DNA from 3 places in the Clostridioides sp. GD02367 genome. Region 2 is predicted to be linked to each of the others. Evidence: riboswitches for the same ligand, from Rfam matches in the RefSeq annotation. Region 2 holds a riboswitch; each other region holds the start of a gene.
The links. Region 2 has a riboswitch for cobalamin ahead of Q3223_RS11940 (energy-coupling factor ABC transporter permease). Riboswitches for the same ligand answer to the same signal wherever they lie in the genome.

Region 1: another riboswitch for cobalamin. It lies ahead of Q3223_RS15185 (cobyric acid synthase); the one in region 2 lies ahead of Q3223_RS11940 (energy-coupling factor ABC transporter permease).
Region 3: another riboswitch for cobalamin. It lies ahead of Q3223_RS01260 (ABC transporter substrate-binding protein); the one in region 2 lies ahead of Q3223_RS11940 (energy-coupling factor ABC transporter permease).

Annotation. Positions count from the first base shown of each region.
Region 1 covers NZ_JBJODK010000012.1:112,135-117,590, reverse strand. Annotated here, with positions in the region: gene cbiB (adenosylcobinamide-phosphate synthase CbiB) at 1-822, opposite strand, end outside; gene Q3223_RS15190 (cobyrinate a,c-diamide synthase) at 823-2,199, opposite strand; gene Q3223_RS15185 (cobyric acid synthase) at 2,239-3,753, opposite strand; cobalamin riboswitch at 3,868-4,047, opposite strand; gene Q3223_RS15180 (histidine phosphatase family protein) at 4,103-4,717, opposite strand; gene cobS (adenosylcobinamide-GDP ribazoletransferase) at 4,738-5,456, opposite strand, start outside.
Region 2 covers NZ_JBJODK010000008.1:3,076-8,531, forward strand. Annotated here, with positions in the region: gene Q3223_RS11930 (AAA family ATPase) at 1-903, shown strand, start outside; gene Q3223_RS11935 (nitric oxide reductase activation-like protein) at 917-2,692, shown strand; cobalamin riboswitch at 2,825-3,018, shown strand; gene Q3223_RS11940 (energy-coupling factor ABC transporter permease) at 3,207-3,959, shown strand; gene Q3223_RS11945 (energy-coupling factor ABC transporter substrate-binding protein) at 3,949-4,233, shown strand; gene cbiQ (cobalt ECF transporter T component CbiQ) at 4,236-4,934, shown strand; gene Q3223_RS11955 (energy-coupling factor ABC transporter ATP-binding protein) at 4,927-5,456, shown strand, end outside.
Region 3 covers NZ_JBJODK010000001.1:307,592-313,047, forward strand. Annotated here, with positions in the region: gene Q3223_RS01250 (ABC transporter ATP-binding protein) at 1-1,078, opposite strand, end outside; gene Q3223_RS01255 (iron ABC transporter permease) at 1,081-2,106, opposite strand; gene Q3223_RS01260 (ABC transporter substrate-binding protein) at 2,179-3,309, opposite strand; cobalamin riboswitch at 3,536-3,721, opposite strand; gene Q3223_RS01265 (dihydrodipicolinate synthase family protein) at 3,861-4,754, opposite strand; gene Q3223_RS01270 (fumarylacetoacetate hydrolase family protein) at 4,836-5,456, opposite strand, start outside.

The DNA.
Region 1 (5,456 bases), on a different contig from region 2:
CTTATATACTTTTTCCCCAAAATAAACGTTAGTACCACCCAATTGGATTCCTAAAGCACCAGATACTGCACCCTCTGAAAAAGCACAATTGGGACTTTTATGATTCTTTCTATCTCTAATGGATATCTTAAAACAATTTCTATAATTGTAACGTAAAAAGAAACTCCCAATTGTCATAAGGACAACAGATATTCTAGCTGGTATATAATTGGCTACATCATCAATCTTAGCAGAAGCAAAGCCAATATCTTTATATTTTTCATTTTTATATCCAACAGTTGAATCTAATGTATTTATAGCTTTATACACCATAGCAAGTGGTGCTCCTCCAATAAATGCATAAAACATAGGTGCGATTATACCATCTACAGTATTTTCTGCAACAGTTTCTACAGTTGCTCTTATTATCTCAGACTCACTTAAAGTAGTAGTATCTCTACCTACTATATAAGACAACTGCGTTCTAGATTTCTCTATATCTCCAGTTTTTAATACATTATAAATTTTTAAAGCTTCCTCTTTCAAACATTTTGTAGCCAGTGTGGTATAAATTATAAAACCATTTACCACAACGCTCAATAATCCATTAAAGCTAAATAACTTCACTATAGAATAGGTTATTAAATACGTTATTCCCACAGTTATAAACCATAATATAAATCCACCAAATTTTAACTGTTTATCACTCTTAAAGACCTTCCTTATTATACCTTGAGTAAAATTTATAAGTTTACCAATAAACCTTACTGGATGAGGAAAAGAATACGGGTCTCCTACAATTAAATCTGCCACATATCCTATATAAATAGATAAAATATTCATTTACTTATTTCCTTTATTCAAAAAATTTTCTATACAATTTAAATTATTATAGAAATGAGTATGAAGATATGTAGCTAAAGTATTTCCTTTACTATAACCGCCATCCCATTCCTCAACTATATTTCCATCTCTTTCTTTTTTCATTGAATATGCACATTTTTCATCACTTTCAAATATTGAATGATGAAATTCATGACCTTTGATAGCTTCTCCTTTTTTAGATAAAAGAGTATTTTCTTTAGCTACACCAATACAGTATCCAAATCTTTTTAAAGAAGATGTCATCTTACTAATTCCACTGAATATACCAACCATATTAAATTCTTGTTCTTCTTGATTCAATAGTTTCTCACCTAGGTACATCAGCCCCCCACATTCTGCATAAATTGGTATGTTATTGTTATGTGCCTCTAATATAGAAGCTCTCATTGACTCATTTGCCTCCAATTCGTTTCCAAATATCTCTGGAAATCCGCCTCCAATATAAATATAATCTGAAGTTGGCACTGATGTATCTTCAAGAGGGCTAAAATAGTTTACCTCTAATCCAAGTTCTTCTAAAAGCTCTATATTCTCTCTATAATAAAAATTAAATGCCTTATCATATGCTATAGCTATTGATTTATTCTTAACATGCTTTTTTATTTCATTATTCTCTATTAAAGCTTGAAAATCAAAATCACTCTCAAACTCATCACTTTCTGAAATTTCTATTATCCTATCAATATCTATATAACTTTCAATTTCATCAGCTAAAGTATAAAATTTTTCTCTTAAAGATTTCATCTCCACACTAGGAACCAATCCTAAATGTCTAGATTCTAAAGAAAACTTATTATTTGGAGGAAAATATCCCAATACTTCAATATTACAATATTTCTCTATAGAACTTTTAATTATTTGATAATGGCTATTGGTCTTAACATTATTTACTATGACACCTTTTATATTTACATCTTTATCTAATTCCTTATATCCAAGTACCATAGCAGCACTAGATGCAGCCATAGATTTTCCATTTATAACTAATATAACAGGTGATTTTAACACCTTTGAAGTATGTGAGCTTGTACAGTTATCTAAATCTATTCCAAAACCATCATATAGCCCCATAACACCTTCTATTACTGAAATATCTGCATCTTTTGATGATTTATTCACTATATACTTTATTTTTTCATCATCTAACATATAAGAATCTAGATTTCTGGAATGTCTTCCAGTTATAAAAGTGTGATATGAAGGGTCTATATAGTCTGGCCCTACTTTATATGGCTGTACTTTCATATTCCTCTTGACTAAGGCTTGCATTATTCCTAATGAAATTGTTGTCTTGCCTACTCCACTACTGGTACCTGCAATTAAGATTTTTTTCATAATACACCTCCTACCTAAATTATAAATACAGAATCATTACTATTTCATAATCTCATATATTTTCTCTATATCTAAATGCTCTCTTAAAAAATCAGCCAATTTATCATATTCTTTATCTTTAAATTCACCAAAAGAATTTACCTTGCTTTCTAATTCTTGTAGACCTTTTTTCTTTCTTATATTATTTAAAATTTTCCTTGTGAAACTTATTTCATCAAAGATTCCATGAATATAAGTTCCAATTACAGTACCATCTTTATTTATGCTTCCTTCAGTATAATTCACTTCTTCATCCAGTTTTTTTGTTATCAAATCTAAGCTTCTTATACCATCACCTCGATTTGTAATACCCATATGGATTTCATAACCTTTTACTTTTATACCTTTAAGGTCATTCATATATTCACCATTACATTCAACAATAGTAGCTTCTACTTGTGTGGTAGTTTTTTCTTTCTCAAATATTGTTTCTGTATCTAAGAGACCTATACCATCAACTTCTTCAATTTCACTTTCAACATGATAAGGGTCTCTTAATTTCTTACCTAGCATTTGATACCCACCACATATACCAAATATCAATTTACCCTGACCATGCAAATTTTTAATTTGTGACTCAAGACCACTTTCTCTTATATACATTAAATCATTTATAGTACTTTTAGTTCCTGGTATTATTACCATATCTGGATTTCCTAAAGATTCTCCAAAATCTACATACCTGATGCTTACATCTTCTTGTGTCTCAAATATATTGAAATCTGTAAAATTTGACATGTGTGGAGTTCTAATTATTTCTATGTGTATATCACCTTTATTCATTTTTTTCTTAAATCTAGTAGTCACACTATCCTCATCTTCTATTTTTATATCTGTATAAGGAACTACTCCTATAACAGGTACTTTTATAATGTCTTCTAGCATCTTTACTCCATCTTGTAAAAGCTCTTTTTTTCCTCTAAATTTATTAATTATTACACCTTTTACTCTTTTTTTCTCATCTTCATTTAATAAAAGCATTGTTCCTACTAATGATGCAAATACTCCTCCTCTATCAATATCTCCAACTATTATTACAGGTGCATCTGCTATTTCTGCCATACCCATATTAGATATATCTCTATCTTTTAAATTTATCTCTGCATTACTACCAGCACCTTCCATAACTACAATATCATAAGTTGAATTCAAGCTATCAAAGGTATCTTTCAATATATCTACCAATTCTAGTTTGTAATCATGATATTGGGAAGAAGGCATTTCCCCTATAACTTTACCTCTTACAATAACTTGACTTTTGTTATTTCCAGAAGGTTTTAATAGAACTGGATTCATATCAGCTATAGGCTCTATTTTTGCTGCTTCAGCTTGAAATACTTGTGCTCTTCCCATTTCTAATCCTTCTTTAGTTATAAAGGAATTTAAAGCCATATTTTGAGACTTAAAAGGAGCAACAGTATAACCATCTTGTTTAAATATTCTACACAAACCTGCTACTAAGATACTTTTACCTACGTTTGATGCTGTTCCTTGTAGCATTATTTTTTTCCCCACTTTCTAACCCCTCCTTGCTAAAATTTACTAAAATGCCAATAAAAAAAGTCCTATTGCTTCTAAAGATAGGACTTTTATACGTATTAATTAAAAATCTTTCACCCCGAAGACCTCTTGTTTTAAATTAAATTAGGCAGGTATCCTGGCTTAACTTCATCCTACTTCTATAACCTTCCCATCAAATTGACAGTGGTATTTATAGTTTCGTTGGTTTCACAGTAGCGGGGGCTGCAAAGGCATCTAACCTTTTTCCCTTTTAACATATAATTAAGAACCTAATTTTAATCTAATATTCTATTTTCATTAATATTTTTACAGACATATATTGTAATACTTAATTTTAATTAAATTATATAAAGTCTGTAAAATTCATTTTATCTACTACAGTAAATCCACTATTAATTTCTAAAACTGTAATAGATGCATTATCAATTTTAAAGTTCCAATGATATTTATAACCACCAGAAATCAAATGTGTTATTATATTTCTTATTGTTCCTGCATGAGAACATATAAGTATTGTTTTTATATCTGAATGACTATCATTTTCTAAAAGTATATTATCAATTTCTTTTGCCACTCTTTTATAAGAGTCTATGAGACTTTCTCCATTTGGATATCTATAGTTGTTACCTTCTTCTATCATCTTTTCGAACTCTTTGGGATATTTGACTTTAATTTCTTCAAAAGTTATTCCTTCAAAGTCTCCAAAACTAATTTCTCTTAAAGCTTCTTTTTCTTCTATTTCTATTAATTTTAACCTTGATATCTTTTCTATTGTATCCTTTGTACGTGAAGATGGTGTCGTGTAAATTCGGTCTATATTTTCATTACTTAGGTATTCAGTAATTTTATTTATTTGAATTTTTCCTTCTTCACTGATACAACTATTTATGTGACCTGATAATCTTCCTTTTTCATTATCATTTGTCAATGCATGTCTTATTAGTATTAATCTTATCACATTATCACCACTTTTTAGTTTTAAAAAAACATAAAAATTAACAAATATATATAAATCAAATATACAAGCTCTGAAAGTTCTATTCCACAACCTAATATATCACCTGTTACTCCATCAATCTTTTTATAAATGTGTTTTTTGAATAATATTATAAATATAAAAATTACTATAGCTGAACCTAATATTTTAATCAACACTATATTAGGTAATAAGAATATAAATTTAGTAATAAGAATAACTATTAATGATGTATATACTATAGCTGTTATTAACATATTTGTAGTCAGTTTACCTATAAATAAATTTCCCATTCCTTTTTCTCTTGGTGTCACAGTTTTATATGTCAATAACATTACTCCTAATCTTGCAATCATTGGCATAAATATTATAACCCATAATGAATTATTACTTATTATATTGTATATGAATCCAACCTTTAATAAAAGCACAAACATAATTGCTAAAAGTGAATTTGTACCTAACCTTGAATCTTTCATTATTTCAAGCATTTTTTCTTTATCTCTATAGCTATATATTGCATCAAATGTATCTCCTAATCCGTCTATATGAAGACCTCCAGTAATTAATACCCCAGCTAGAGTTATTATTATAGAAGCTATAAATGGTTCAAATAAAAGCATAGAAATCCATCCTATTAAATAAGATAATACACCAATAACAAAGCCTACAAGTGGAAAATACACTATTGATTTATAAAATTCATCATCAAATCCTACAT
Region 2 (5,456 bases):
CAAGGGGTAGATGAGAAACTTATTGAAGATGTACTATATTTTAGACGTTATTATGCTCTAGAGAAAGATTTAGAATATAGGGTAACGAAGTCTAAAACTTATTTTTATGGAAGAGATATTTTGTCTATGTGTATAGCAGCTATTTTGGAAGAAGAAAATATATTATTATCAGGACCAAAAGCAACAGGAAAAAACTTACTTGCTGACAACTTGGGTGAGATATTTAATAGACCTCAATGGAATACATCATTTCACATAAATACAGATAGTTCAACACTTATAGGTACAGACACATTTATAGATAATGAAGTTAAGCTTAGAAGGGGTTCTGTTTATGAATGTGCCATCAATGGGGGATTTGGTGTATTTGATGAAATTAATATGGCAAAGAATGATGCTGTAGTTGTAGTACATTCAGCTTTAGATTATAGAAGACTGATTGATGTTCCTGGATATGAAAGAGTAAATCTGCATCCAGCAACGAGATTTATTGGAACTATGAATTATGAATATGCAGGAACAAAAGAACTTAATGAGGCACTAGTATCTAGATTTATGGTAATAGATATTCCTCCTATAGAAGAAGATAAGTTGATGATGATTTTAAAAAATGAATTTCCAGATGCTGATGAAGAAAAATTAATGCATTTTGCAGGAATATTTCTAGATTTACAGTTGAAGTCTCAAAATGGTGAAATATCTAGTAAAGCTATTGACTTGCGTGGTCTCATGGCATCACTTAAGACTATAAGAAGAGGGTTGAAACCAACTCTTGCAATTAACATGGGACTTACAGGAAAGACCTTCGATATATATGAGAAAGAAATGGTTGGAGATGTAATTAAAACTAGAATACCTAATAAATGGGAGAGTATAGATGTATTTCCAATAAGTCATATTTAATATAGGTGAGATTATGAAATGGATATATGATGATTATGAATTTGAAAACAGAGCAAATAATTTATCTTGGACAATAGCTGGAGATTACAATGAAAGTATAGACATATCAGAAAAGGATTATTCTTCAAAAGAAATAGGTTTATATTTTGCAATAATTGCAGGTGCTAGAAGAAAGTATGTAGATTGGGACATAGTAAAAAAATACCTTACAAATAGAATACGAAAAGGATATGACAAAGATATTATATTGGGTCTGATTCAAGTCATATTAAATACAATAGTTGAAGAAAAGGCTATTAAAGATAGACCAGGGATAGAAGATATAAGAAGAAATGCTTATAAAGATATTGTTTCACGTTTTACCAAAATACACAATGACAATATTATGGATAAAATTAAATATGCCTTTGTACTTTATAATATGGACAAGCATCCAGCATTAGATAGCCTAACTAGAAGAATAGTTAATGACATAAGGAATATAGATACAAATCAAGATATTATGGAGATTTTAAAAGCATTAGATGTTATATATTTAACTTATTTTGAATATATGTTAAATGGAGAAGAAAGTAGTTCTACATATGATGAAAATAATGTAAAAGATGTTGATGTAAATTTTGATACATTTGCTGATTTTATGTATGAAGAACTTTATAGTGATGAAGAAGAAAATATTATTGAAAGTGATATAGACTCTATATCTTCATCTATGCTTATAGAGGGAGTAGGAGATTTTGAGGATTCTCAATCTAGCAATTCAGCAGACAGAGTAATATATGTTGATGAAGAGACTGCAAATAAGATATATTCAAAGATAGAACATTATTATGGGAAAACTTATTTGAGTAAAGGTGAAATTAAGAAGATTGAAACACAAAATTGTAGAAATGTTCATGAAGGGTGTAGAATACACTTTACAGATGGAGTTCTTAGAAGTGAGTGTAATAATGTATTCCAGTTAAAATATGTGACAAGGCAAAAAGAAAATAATTTAGGGAAATTTAGAGAGCATGCTAGAATGTATAGACAGCAGATAAAGAGATTAAAAGAAAGTCTAGCTAGAATTTTGATAGAAGAAAATGCTAAAACAAGAGTATACTCTGATTGTGGAACTATATTAGCAAATAGGGCTTGGAGAGTGGGTAGAAGTAATAATAATAAAATATTTTATAAAGATATAGAAAATGAAAAAGGAAAGTATGTTATTGATATATTATTAGATGCAAGTGGTTCTCAAAGTAGAAATCAAGGAAATGTGGCAATTCAGGCGTATATAATTGCAAATGCCTTAACAGAGGTTGGCATACCAAATAGAGTTATGGGATTTTCTAGTTTTTTGGATTATACAATATTAAAAAGATTTAAAGATTATGATGATAGTTTAAAAAATAGTGAAAATATATTTGAATACTTTTGTGCTGGTAATAATAGAGATGGTTTAGCTATAAAATCTATATGTAGTGGTCTAATAAATAGAGATGAAGAAAATAAAATTTTGATAGTTCTTAGTGATGGAAGACCCAATGATGTAAAGATAGGAAAAAATAGTGAGAGAACCTTAAGAGGAGAAAAAGCTTATAGAGGGATAGTTGGTTTAAGAGATACAGCTAATGAAGTAAGAAAAGCTAGGAAACAAAATATATTAGTATTAGGAGTATTCACAGGGAAAGAATCAGAGCTTGAGGCTGAAAGATTAATATATGGAAACGATTTTATATATTCAAGAGATATAACTAGATTTTCTGATGTGGTTTCGATGTATTTAAAGAAGATAATTAGAAATTAATCAAGATTATAAAAAATAATTTATATACATAAAAATATAAAAATGAATAAAATTTGTAAAAAATGTAGAAATTTTCACAGAAAAGGTATACAATGATTTATATAGCAAATGTTTTAAGAATAATTTAAAAATTAAATATATAATATTATAGGTTCTTCAAGCAAGATTAATAGGGAAAAAGGTTAAATTCCTTTACAGCCCCCGCTACTGTGATGCAGACGAAACTTTTGTTAGCCACTATGATGATATACTTTTATATTTCATGGGAAGGAAGAGGAGTAGGAAGAAGCTAAGTCAGGAGACCTGCCTAAAATATTAAAGTAATTTCTTCGGGGATGGAGAAAGTTTCTTATAATAATTATACAGATATGTTCATTTTATGTGTTTGTATTTGGATTGTCGAAAATTAGAAGCCTAGCCATCGAGTTAGGCTTTTTTATTTTTATTTTTAAAATAAATCAGACATATATTATTTATATTTTAATTATTAGAAAGGGAGAGAGGGGATAGTAAAATGAAACAAAATATCAAATTAGGGGTTATAGCTGCACTTATGTTAATCATTTTAACTCCAGTTACATCGAATGCAATGCACATAATGGAAGGATACTTACCAGTAAAATGGTCTATAGCATGGGGAGTTATATTTATACCATTTTTTTTAGTAGGACTAAAATCAATAGGAAAAATAGTAAAGCAAGACCCTAAAAAGAAAGTATTATTAGCGCTGTGTGGAGCATTTGTATTTGTATTGTCAGCACTAAAGATACCTTCAGTAACAGGAAGTTGTTCACATCCTACTGGAGTAGGTCTTGGAGCAATAATGTTTGGACCAAGTGTAATGTTTGTTCTTGGAACTATAGTTCTAATATTCCAAGCATTACTATTGGCACATGGAGGAATAACTACTTTAGGAGCTAATGCTTTTTCAATGGCTATTATAGGACCAATTATATCATTCTTAATATTTAAAGCATTAAAGAAAAAAGACGGAAATAATGCAATGCCAGTATTTCTTGCAGCAGCAATAGGAGATTTGGCTACATATACAGTAACTTCGATACAGTTAGCACTGGCTTTCCCAGACCCATCAGGTGGAGTGATGGCTTCAGCAATTAAGTTTTTAGGAATTTTCTTTATGACTCAAATACCAATAGCGATAGCAGAAGGTATACTTACTGTAATTGTATATAATTTAATTACAGAAAATGGAGAAAAAAGCATACTAGAAAATAATGATAAAGGAGTTAAAGCTAATGAGTGCTAAAACAAAGACGAAAACTAATATATTACTACTTTTATTAGTAGTAGCTCTTATCATATTCCCATTACTTGTTAATTCGGGAGCTGAATATGGAGGAGCAGATGGTCAAGCTGAGAGTGAAATTACTAAGATAAATCCAGATTATGAACCATGGTTTAGTAGCCCATATGAGCCACCAAGTGGAGAAATAGAAAGTTTATTATTCTCTGCACAAGCAGCGTTAGGTGCTGGTGTAATAGGGTACATATTAGGTGTTCAAAAAGGAAAGAGAAGTTAATTATGCTTATAATTGATAAATATGCATATACAAATAGATTAAGTAAAGTAAATCCAAATAAAAAAGTAGCCATAGGAGTAATCTTTCTGATTGCTTCTATGGTAATAAAAAATATATTTGTTTTAAGTGGAATTATGATTTTAATGAGTATTCTAGTTGTTTGTGTAGCTGGAATAGATTTAAAGAATTATTTAAAATTACTCAGAATACCAATGTACTTTTTATTTCTTAGTATAGGAATAACTCTTGTAAATATATCTTTTAATAAGGCAGACTTATTATATAGTTTTGAAATTTTTAGTTTCAATGTAGGAATATCAAAAGCATCTATTGACATGTCTATTCATGTGTTATTTAGAGCTATGTCTTGTTTGACTTGTGTATACTTTTGTATACTTACAACACCTTTTAATCAATTAATATTCTTCTTTAAAAAAATGCATTTACCTGATACTTTTGTTGAGCTATCAATGTTAATATATAGGTTTATATTCATATTTTTAGAAGAATTTTCAGAAATATATAAGTCACAAGAACTAAGATTTGGGTACATAAATTTAAAAACTTCATATAAATCCTTAGGAATTCTTGGAAGTATGCTGTACAAAAGACTTATGACAAGGTATGATGATATGTGTATATCATTAGACATAAAATTGTATGATGGTAAATTTCACATAGTAGGGGATAATGATGTTTAAAATAAATAATTTAACTTATCAATATGAAAAGAATGCCAATGCATTATTAAACATTAATATGGATTTCTCAAAGGGAAATGTTATAGGTATAATAGGTTCAAATGGTTCAGGAAAATCAACATTATTTATGAATTTAATGGGTATATTAAAACCTACATCTGGAGAAATTCTTTTTAAAGAAGAAAAATTAAAATATGATAAGAAAAGTTTGTATAATCTTAGAAAAAATGTGGGTATTGTCTTTCAAGACCCAGAAAAACAAATTTTCTATTCAAAAGTATACGATGATATAGCATTTGCAATGAGAAATATTGGTATAGATGAAAAAATAATTAAAGAGAGAATAAATAAAGCTCTAGTAGCTGTTAATGGAATAGATTTTATAGATAGACCAGTACATTTTTTAAGTTATGGTCAGAAAAAAAGGGTAGCGATAGCATCAGTTATAGCAATGGAAAATGAAATTATATTGCTTGATGAGCCTACAGCTGGTTTAGACCCAGTAAGTACTAGGTCTATTGT
Region 3 (5,456 bases), on a different contig from region 2:
ACACTTTTTTATCCAATTTTAAAGCCTCTTTTATAATGTCTATGTTTTTTTTATTTGTTTCTCCTACACTAAACCCTGTATCTATTATAATCTTAGAATCATTTAAATTTCTAATAGCCAAATCGAAACTCTCCTCACTTATTGGTTCAAATGGCTTTTCTGTAAACATCTTTATGCCCATAGTTCTACCAATTTCATAATCAACATCATTTTCATGTATTATTCCAGAATATAAACCTATACCCTTTTTAGTAAAAGCTCTATAAATTGGTGTAGCCTTACCACCTCCGCCAATTATAAAAACTTCATTTTTAGATTTATTACTAATCTCTACCGAACCTAATAGACTATTAAAGTTTTTATCATCCAATTCATAAAGTGAATTTATAATATCTTCATCCACTACATCTTCAGGCTGACCATAAGCTATGACTTTATTATTCTTTATAAGAGCAACTTTATCACAACTTTTTAATGCTATATCTATTTCATGCAATGAAAGTATTACTGAAATTGATTTTTCCTTACTTAATTTTTTTAGTATATTTATAAGCTCTAACCTATGCTTTATGTCTAAGTGAGTTGTAGGTTCATCCAATATAATGATTTCTGGCTCTTGAACTAAAGCTCTTGCAACTAATACTTTTTGTTTTTCTCCATCACTTAGTTCATCAAAATATCTTTTTTTTAAGTGCAATGCATCTACAGATTCTAATGCTTCATCTACCATTATTAAATCTTTTTTAGATAGACTACCAAAAAAACCTGTATATGGATATCTTCCTATATTAACTATATCTTGTACAGTCATTAAATCACCTAATAATCTATTTGTAAGCACTAAAGCCATTTTTTTCGATAATGCTTTTCTTGATATATGATTTATATCTATCTCATTTAGATATATATCCCCTTTTATTGGTGTTATAAGTTTAGATAAAGACCTTAATATAGTAGTTTTTCCAGCACCATTACTTCCTAAAAGGCATAATATTTCTCCATTTTTTACCTCTACATTTATATCACTCACAACTACTTTTTTATTATATCCCACACTTAAATTATTAGTTTTCAACATACCTAAGCCCTGTCCTTCCTTTTCATCAATAGCATTACTACAATTGGTGCTCCTAATAAAGATGTTATTGTACTTATTGGTAACTCTACTGGTGACAAAATTACTCTTGATATCAAATCACAAAGAGCTGTAACTATACCTCCTAAAAAGATTACCACTGGTATTAGCACTCTATTATCTGATGTCTTAAATATCAGTTTTGAAATTTGTGGTACTGCAAGTCCAATAAATCCTATAGGGCCTGCAAATGCTGATACTATTGCTGCTAGTATACTAGATATAAATACTACCAAAAATCTAAAAAATTTTATATTTATACCAATACTTTTAGCATACTCTTCTCCTAATAAAAAAGCATTTAGAGGTTTTATTATAAAGATACTCATTAAAAGACCTAACATACCAATCAGTATAAGTATCTCTACTTTTTCCCAAGTAAATCCAGAAAAACTTCCCATCGACCAAACAGTAAATTCTTTTAATTTTTCACTATTTGCAAATGATTGTAGTACATTAGTTATACCACTACATACATATCCAGTCATAATTCCTATTATTAAAAGAGTTGTTATATTCTTTACCTTACTTGCAAATAAAATGACTACAGACATTACAATCAAAGCTCCTATAAATGCTGCTACAAATATACTCATTGAAGTTATATTTTCAAATCCTAATGTATATCCACCTAAAATCATAAGCGCTACTGATAAAGTAGAGCCTGAAGATACACCTAATATATATGGTTCAACTATTGGATTCTTAAAAAATATCTGTAGTAAAATTCCTGATACTGCTAAACAAGCTCCACCCACCATAGTTGCAAGTACTCTTGGAATCCTTATGTTGTATATTATTTTATAATGTTCTGTATTATCCATACCTCTTAATACAACATCTATTATTTCTTTAAACTCAATTTTTACAGAGCCAAATGCTACACACACTAAAAAAGTAAGTATCATGCCTATAATTAGTCCTATAAATATTGTAGTATTCTTTATTCTCATTTTATTGATAAAATCCATTTATATACCCCTCTTAACAAATCTATATTAACTAAAATCCATAAAACTCATCTTTTAGTGTCGTATTATATATTATTTATCATAATTTATATAATGTTTAATTTTTTCACCTGTAGTACCTGGATGAAACATCTCAACTAAATCTACTATTAATTCATCAGTCTTATCTACTGATTGATAATAATCTGGAGCAAATACCCACAAGTTACCATTTTTTACAACATCCAAATCAGCCAATACAGGTGCACTAGATTTTATAGACTCTAAGTTTGGTGCATAATCTGAGCTTGATGAGTATACAAATATATCTGCATCTTTTGCAACTTCATGTAGTTGTTCAATACTCACTCTTCCTTCATTTGAATCCATTGAAGCACATGCATTTATTCCACCTGCCATTCTTATCATATTATCTACATATGAATCTTTAGGTGCTACATAAGCATTTCCTTCATATACAGATGCCCATACTACCTTAGGCTTGTTCTTGTTTTTTATCTTTTTACTTACTTCTTCTATCTTTTGTACTGTTTTATTCAATTCACTAGTGGCTATATCTTCTTTATCATAAAACGCAGCTATTAAACTTGTCCATTCCATTCTTCCAAATGGGTTTTGCTCTTTGTATTCATTATCTACAACATAGTTAAGTCCTAATTCTTTTAGTTTATCAATAAATTTTGTATCAGCTTCTGATAGACCACTACTAACTATAGTTAAATCAGGATTTAAGTCTACTATTTTTTCATAATCTGGTGCTAAGTTTGAACCAACATAATGTATCTTTCCGTCCTTCATCAAATCTTTAATTTCTTTGATAGTCCAATACTGTTCCTCTGTTGTTACTGCTTTTATGCTATCTAGCTCACCTATTGTTCTTAGAGAACAGGCTTGTGTTGTAGATGCTATTAATACATTATCTACAGGTGTTCTAACTATATTAGCATTTTTATACTTTTCAGGAACTTCAATTTTTTTAGGGATTAAAATTAGTTCTCTTTTATCTCCATCAGTTACTTTTTTAATTCCATCCTCTAAGTCTTCAACACTAAATCCACTTGCATATTTTAATTCTAACTTCTTACCACTACTAACTTGTGCATTCTCTTTATCATTTTTACTACATCCTATAAGACCTACTACTAAAAGAACTATCATAATACTTAGAAAAAATTGCTTTAAAACATTTACTTTAAATTTCATCTCTTTCACTCCAATATTTTATTTTTATAAGTGGTTAAAAATTTTAATAACATATATTTCTAAAATATATCTCATTAGAATTATATTAAAGTCATCTTTAATAATTATAACCTTTTAATAAAATAAAAAACTTCTCCTAATTTAGAAAGGAGAAGTTTATATATCAATTTTACAAAAAATGAATTGATATTTCATTTTATTATAAATTACAATTTCCACCCTAAATTGAACCTATGTAATACTGGGCAGGTCTCCTGACTCACGGCTTTTCCTCTATCACCCTTCCCAAAATTTTTCATATAAAATCTCAGTGGATTTTGATTTCGTATCCGTATACAGTAGCGGGGGCTGTAGTGAACTTGCATCACTTTCCCTATTAAACTAATCTAGTACCCTAGTATTATTTAATTTAATTTTTATTAAGATAATTGTAGTTTATTGTTGGCAACTTTGCAAGGTTGATTTAACATATAAAATAAAGAGTGCCTAAAATGACTATAAAAATCATTTTAAAACACTCTTTGTTTTTTACTATATATCTAATTAAGCAGTTAACATATATTTAATTCATTCATTAATTTTTTAATCTCACATACTTGATTTTCATTTGGTTTTGTAAAAGGAGCAGTCATATAATCACTTACTTGTAATCCCCTTATATTCAGAGCTTTTTTCATTGCTGGTATAAATGGGTTTGTTATTAAATAAAAATCCATTGCTTTGTTGATATATTTTTGAATTTCTATAACCTTATCCATATCTCTATTATTATAAGCTTCTGCCCATTTTGAACAAACTTCTGGAATTAAATTTGATAAACCTCCTATACAACCTGCTCCCCCAGACATTAGATTATGTATAAAGTTTTCGTCATAACCACTATATATCTTAAAATTTGGGAACTCTGCTTTCATAGTATTTATTAAATCTCTAGTATGCCCCATTAAAGTTACTGTATCCTTATAACCAACTATATTTTTATGTTTTCTTACAAGTCTTAATGTAAGTTCTGGACTCAAATCATAACCAGTTCTATCTGGATAATTATATAGATATATTTCAGCTTCTGTATTTTTAGCTATTTCACTATAAAACAACTCAATACTGTCATCATCAAGAGAGAAATAATAAGGGCTTATTATCATAACTCCATCAGCTCCACTATTATGTGCATAATTTGAAAGCTCTATAGACTCTTTTATACTCATACGACTTGTACCTATAAACACTTTTACTCTCTTATTAACATAACTAATTACTAAATCTATAAGTTCTTTTTGCATATCCATAGACATATTAAAGAACTCTCCAGTACTTCCCATTATAACTAGACCATCTACACCTCCATCTATAAGATGGTCATAGACTTTCTTATTTCCTTCTTTATCTAAATTTCCTTCTTCATCAAATATTGTAACCACTGGTGTCAAAAATTCTGCTTTCATAATTTAAACTCCTAAAATTTATTTTAATATGTTCATTTAATACATTCAGGTTTTGCCTTAACATTACCTATATTAAAACATTTATTTAATGTAATTTCTTAAAATTCCAATACTTTCAACCTCACATTCAATTACATCTCCACTACTCATATATCTAGGGGGCGAAAAACCCATACCAACTCCAGAAGGTGTACCTGTAGCTATAATATCTCCAGCCTCTAAAGTCATCCCCTTTGAAAGTTCTGAAACTATGTCTGAAATGTCTGATATGAATAATCTTGTATTAGAATTTTGTCTTTCTTCACCATTTACTCTACTACATACCTTAAGTTTTACAGGAAAAGAAATTTCACTTTTATGTAAGATACATGGGCCTAAAGATGTAAATGTATCTAATCCCTTTCCTCTAAACCACTGAACATGCTCTTTTTGTAACGTTCTAGCAGAAATATCATTTATAACAGTGTACCCAAAGATATAATCTTCGACCTCTTCTTTTTTAATATTAACACCTGTTTTACCTATTACTACTCCAAGTTCAACTTCATAGTCTAATTGACTATTTATATTAAAATGACCATCTATCTCATCTTCTGGACCTATCGCTTTTGTTACACGTTTTGTAAAATAAACTGTTTTTTGAGGTTCTTCAAAACTATTATCAAAGTGAGTTTGAGTTTCTTCAAGATGGTCTTTATAGTT